Linked DNA regions of Bdellovibrio bacteriovorus HD100. The protein of the gene in region 2 binds, or shares a complex with, the protein of the main gene of each other region. Links are inferred from orthologs where the notes say so. Each region holds a gene or a part of one and is shown on either strand. Other genes may lie near its edges.

What was found. Proteins that work in one complex are often made in the same cells at the same time.
Region 1: the proteins of BD_RS04790 (region 2) and dnaX are in contact, whole or in part, in a cryo-EM structure (PDB 8GIZ), measured with the Escherichia coli proteins. The link is inferred for Bdellovibrio bacteriovorus HD100 from one-to-one orthologs.

The regions. Positions count from the first base shown.
Region 1 is NC_005363.1:3,606,578-3,609,559, reverse strand. It holds dnaX (DNA polymerase III subunit gamma/tau), read right to left. Parts: upstream 2,410-2,982; coding sequence 592-2,409; downstream 1-591. Other genes in the region: BD_RS17060 (YbaB/EbfC family nucleoid-associated protein), read right to left, coding at 255-578; recR (recombination mediator RecR), read right to left, coding at 1-196. UniProt on the Escherichia coli protein: Part of the beta sliding clamp loading complex, which hydrolyzes ATP to load the beta clamp onto primed DNA to form the DNA replication pre-initiation complex.
Region 2 is NC_005363.1:984,771-987,615, forward strand. It holds BD_RS04790 (DNA polymerase III subunit delta'), read left to right. Parts: upstream 1-873; coding sequence 874-1,818; downstream 1,819-2,845. Other genes in the region: BD_RS04780 (hypothetical protein), read left to right, coding at 1-212; tmk (dTMP kinase), read left to right, coding at 231-863; BD_RS04795 (TatD family hydrolase), read left to right, coding at 1,860-2,630; BD_RS04800 (S1 family peptidase), read right to left, coding at 2,593-2,845. UniProt on the Escherichia coli protein: Part of the beta sliding clamp loading complex, which hydrolyzes ATP to load the beta clamp onto primed DNA to form the DNA replication pre-initiation complex.

The DNA of each region.
Region 1 (2,982 bases), 2.6 Mb from region 2 along the record:
TGTCGGTGTAGTTGAAGCAGGTTGGGCAGTCGTGAACTTCAGCCTTGACGCGCAAAAGCGCCTCACTCAAACGCTCCGGGTATTCGTTCCCGGTGCGCAGAATGTAATAAGCCAGACGCTGAGCAGTCTTCGGCCCGATACCAGGCAGACGGCTCAACTCGTGGACTAATTTTTCAAGGGCAGAAATATGTAACACTTACTACTCCAGCTTCGGACGCCCGTGGCGCCCTCAGCACTGTGGCCGCAGGCCAGCCTTAGAACATTCCTGGGATATTTAGGCCGCCAGTGATTTTTTCCATTTCTTTAGCGGAAGTATCACGGGCTGTTTTAACTGCTTCGTTGGTTGCAGACAGGATCATGTCCTGAAGCATCTCAACATCGCCAGCTTTCAAAACTTCAGGGTCGATGGTCAATGCCGTGATCAAGTGGTCGCCGTTCACTTTTACTTTTACAGCGCCGCCACCGGAAGTTGCTTCGTACTCAACTTTTGCAAGTTCTTCCTGGGCTTTCTTCATTTTCATCTGCATTTGGTTGGCTTGCTTCATCAGCTGGGCCATTCCGCCGGGCATACCCTTCATAAAATCTCCTTTTTTAGTGGCCGCGCTTGTTCAGTTCAACGATGGACTTGATCTGTCCCTTGAACACGGTTTGAGCGGCTTTAACCATCGGGTTTTCAATGATCTTGTTGCGCAGATCCTCTTCGGCCATCTGCACTTTTTTCTGCTGGATGGCTTGGGCGGATTCGCCGACCTGATCACGACTCATCAATACTTCAAAAGAATACCCAGCACCCCAGTACGAATCAATAAATCCCTGTAGTTTTTTGCGCACTTGGGCGTCAGCCATTTGGTCTTTCAGAAAGGCCAATTTCACAGGAACGCCAAGGCTGATCAGCTTTCCCTCTTCCTTAACAAACAGTAAATTTTCCACTTTCGCTGCAAACAAAGCGTCGTCCTGACGAAGCAGTTCAACAAAGTTCACCCAGCGCTCTTTAGAGGTGGAACCAGAGGCAATTTTCGGTTTGCTTTCAACAACCGGAGTTGGTTGAGCTGCCGGAACCGGAGCGGCCGGTGCGGTCGCCGCAGGCTTTGCCGCTGGTGCGGGATTTGATTTCAGGGAAGAGGCCGCGGAAGAAGCTTTGTTCAGTGCTGCCTTCATCGCCTCAAGACCGGTCGGTCCATCCAGAACCTTCTGGGATTCTTCGATGCGATCATGTCCTTTTACGGGAAGGCTTACCGGCGGAACGTAGGGCCTGGCCCCACCTGCGCTGTGAGAGGGGATAGCTCCGCCTTGCAACAAAGTCTTCAGATCCACAAGTTTGGGAGCAGAAGCCATGCGCAGCAAAGTCACTTCAAGTACAATGCGAGGGTCCTGGGCGCGCGGAATGTCCGAGCCCCCCTTCAAAGCCATGTCGAAGAGCATGTGAATGTCTTCTTCCGGCAGACGCTGAGCCATTTCGCTCAAAGCCTGCAGTTCAGAGTCCGGCATTTCCAGAATCTGACTGGCTTGGGCTTCAGATACTTTGATCAGAAGCAGGTTGCGGATCATTTCCAAAAGATCCTGAGAATACAAGTGCGGCTCAAAACCGGCCGCAGCGATTTTCTCAATCACTTTCAAAACCGCCTGAGAGTTGCGATCAATCAGGGCGTTCAAAGTTTCAAAAAGCAAAGCCCGGTCCGTCAGACCCAGGATTTCAACCACACTGGCGCGGGTTAAAGGACCGTTGGCAAAAGTGATCACCTGATCCAGCAAACTTTGCGAGTCACGCATGGATCCGTCACCTTGACGAGCCACCACCCACAAAGCCTCATCATCCGCCGTCACGCCTTCGCGATCACAGATCAGTTTCAGGCGTTCGGTGATAGAGCGGGTGGAGATACGGCGGAAATCAAAACGCTGACAGCGGGACAGAATCGTCTGCGGGATCTTGTGCACTTCGGTGGTGGCCATGATGAACACCACGTGAGCCGGCGGCTCTTCCAATGTCTTCAACAGGGCGTTGAAGGCGCTGGTGGAAAGCATGTGCACTTCGTCGATGATATAGATTTTGTATTTTCCACTGGAAGGCATGAAAGCCACAGTGTCGCGAAGTTCACGGATCGCATCCACACCGTTGTTGGAAGCTCCATCGATCTCGATCACGTCAATGCTGGAACCGCCCGCGATCTCGTTGCACGAATAGCAGTCATTGCACGGAACAAAGTTCTGGGCATTCGGACAGCGAAGAGCTTTGGCAAGGATACGGGCAGAAGAAGTTTTTCCTGTACCACGCGGACCTGTGAAAAGCAGGGCGTGAGGCAAGCGACCGTTTTTAAGAGCATTGGAAAGTGTTTGGGTAATATGATTTTGCCCGACAACGTCGGTAAATGATTGGGGACGCCATTTGCGTGCAATCACCTGATAAGACAAAATCCACCCCTCAAGATCATGAAACAGGAAAAAAAAGTGGCCGAGCACCCCATATCACATAGTCCCTCGAGTGCCGTTGCTTCCTTCCGGACCTAGCGGGATTCGTCAAGAGAGCTATTGTATGGGACCCGGCCACCGCTGGATGTATCCCATTGGTGGGGGGATTACATTCGATAACTCGCCGCGCATTTCAGTTAGTTTGGGAACCCCGTTAATCGGGCACGCCGTCCGGGCTCTGCTGGCGCCGGGGCGGGGCCCCGGTTCGGGCCATCGTGGCCCCGCCAGAGGCCCTCCTTCGGGGGTTCCCCTCCCAAACTAACTGAAATACCCGAAGTTAGCGAAAATACGGGGGAATGGGGTAACTGGGCGGTGGTGCTTTGGGGGATTGTTGGCTGGCCCTGCGGGCGCCGCGGTTTTTCTGGCTGGCCTTCGGCGCCGCTTTTTTGGGGCTTGGCCCCTTTCCCCCCTTTTGGGGCTTTGCCCCTTGCCCCCGGGAGAGGGGTGGGAGTGAGGGGAGGGTTAACTGGGAATTGTTGGGGTGGGTCGTTGCTTGCTGTTCCTCAATCCTTGCGC
Region 2 (2,845 bases):
CGGACCTGTTGACGTTCACCAACCGCTTTGAGCGCCAGGCTTTGATCCGCGTGACTGTGTCACCGTTGGTCAAGGGCTTCGTCAGAGTCCAAATAGGCGATGTAAAGGGCTCAATGCGCCTTGTTGCAATGCGATTTGTTGACGTCTACACCGCAATATCTGACAAAGTCCACTTGGGTGGGCGTCGTGCTTGCGGCCCTGTATTCAACTAATCTTTCTTGCGGTGCAAAATGAAATTTATCGTATTTGAGGGGCTGGACGGCTCCGGCAAAAGTTCTTTGATGGCGGCGTTGGAGCGTGAGCTGCAAAACAGAGCCATCAACTTTTTGCGCACCCGTGAGCCCGGCGGAACTCCGCTGGGTGATGAAATCCGCAACATGATCCTGAGAAAAGAAGGCCCGGCACCAACCCCACGCACAGAATTGCTGCTTTATGAAGCCAGCCGTTCCCAGCACGTGGATCAGGTGATCCGTCCGGCTTTGGCGGCAGGCACGTGGGTTCTGTGTGATCGTTTTGCTGCAAGCTCTGTCGCGTTTCAAAGTGGCGGGCGTGCGATCTCTGAGGCCGACGTGGTGATGCTGAATACCTTTGCCACCGGCGGTTTGAAAGCCGACATCACTGTTCTTTTGGATTTGTCTGTGGAAGAAAGTCGCCGTCGCCGTCAGGGGCGTGGTGCTGTCACCGGAGAAACCGAAGACCGCATTGAATCTGAAGCCGACACTTTCCATGAAAACGTTCGTCAGTCCTTCCTGAAGCAGTCCCGTGAAGACGCCGCTGCGTGGATCGTTCTGGATGCGCGTGAAACCCCGGAAGTACTATTCAAACAGCTGTTGCAGTCTTTGACTGAACGAAAAGTTTTGTAAGGACGTAGCAATGGCCCGGATGCTGGATTTCGTCTTAGGACATCAGGAAACAATCAAAAAAATGGTCGAGTCTTTCGAAAACGGAAAGCCCGGTCAGACCTTTTTGTTTGTGGGTCCGGGCGGCATCGGCAAAAAACTGACAGCGATGGGGCTGGCGCAGGCTCTGTTGTGTCCTTCCAGCCCGCGGGGCTGTGGTAAATGCCCTTCTTGTTTCCGCATTTCCCAGGGCTCGCACGAAGGTCTTAAGTTGATTGCCCCCAATGGGGCCAACATCAAAATGGAACAAGCCAAAGAGGTTCTGGAATTCCTCAGTTTAAAAAGTCTGACAGGCAACCGTGTGATCGTCATTGATCAGGCACAAACCCTGAATCCGCAGGCGGCCAATTCTTTGTTAAAAACTTTGGAGGAACCGCCAGAGGGTACGTTCTTCTTTTTAATTGCTCCCAGTGTGGCGGGGATTCTGCCGACCATTCGGTCCCGGTCCCGCATTGTGCAGTTCCGTCCGTTGACTCAGGAGGATCTGGGAAAACGCGTGAAAGCGCCGGCCTGGGCGTTGAAGGCCGCAGGTGGAAGTTTTGAAAAGCTGGCTCAGTTGCAGGATGGTCCCGAGCAGGAAGTGCGCGAAAAGGCGGTGGAGCTTCTGACTTTGTTCATTCAGGATGCTGACTTCCTGCTTAATGAACTGTGGAGAAACGAGTTCAAAGACCGCGCTCAAGGGCAGCGCATGATCTCCTATTGGATTGGCTTCTTAAAGGATGCCATTTGTCTGCAAGAGGGTGCTAAAACTCAGATTGTGAATCTGGATCAGGCGCCGCTGATCAAGGTCCTGGCAGAGCTGGAACGCCCACGAATTCTGAATTTGATTCAGAAAGCGCTGCAAGTGGAGCAGGCCTTTGCCGCCAATCGGGATCCTCAGCTGATCATCGAAGAATTCTACGTCACGTCCAAGGCTTAAAGCGCATTGTCACCTTCCGTGACGGCTGTTATACTTGCCCTATGGAATGGATCGATATTCACGCACATTTGAATATGCTCGAAGAGGGTGTTGAAGCCGCAATCAACAATGCGAAAGCCGTGGGCGTGAAGAAGATCATCACCATCGGCACCCAGCCGGAAGATCATCCGATCGTGCTGGATATTGCCCGCAAATATTATCCGGAAGTGTACTGCACTTTGGGTGTGCATCCTCATGACGGTGGCACTTACACGGAAGCTGCCGGTAAATTTATCGAAGAACATGTCACTGAGCCTTGCGTGGTGGCTGTCGGTGAAATCGGTCTGGATTACTATTACGACAATTCCCCGCGTGAACTTCAGAAGGAAGCCTTCCGCGCACAGCTTGAAATCGCCCGCAGAACCAAAATGCCGGTCGAGATTCACACCCGCGATGCAGAAGAAGACACCATCGAGATTTTAAAAGAATTCAAAGGCGAAGTGAATGGCCTGATCCATTGCTTTACCGGCACAGAATGGCTGGCTCGTCAGGCGCTGGACGTGGGTTTCAATATCTCTATCAGTGGTGTGGTGACTTTCAAAAGTGCCGATTCTTTGCGCGAGACCGTGAAGATGCTGCCACTGGATCGCATCCATGTGGAAACCGATTCACCGTTCCTGGCACCGATCCCGATGCGTGGACGCAAGAACACTCCGGCTTATGTTATTCACACGGCGAAGTTCGTGGCTGACCTTAAAGGGATCAGCCTTGAACAACTGTGTGAACAGACGCGTATCAATGCTCTGAAAATGTTCCCGAAAATTCAGTGGTAGTTTGCAGCAGCTGAGTCCGCGTGGTTTTGATCCACGGGGCAAAGGGTGCAACTTTTGTCGCCTGGGCAATGCCAGCACAGCTGACCTGTCCGTTCGGTAGACGTTTGCCATAGACGGCGGAATTAACACCAATCACTTTCAGCACGCCATTTTCATGTGAAAACTGCGGGCCACCGGAATCCCCCTGACAGATGAACACCGGAACTTTTGAATTC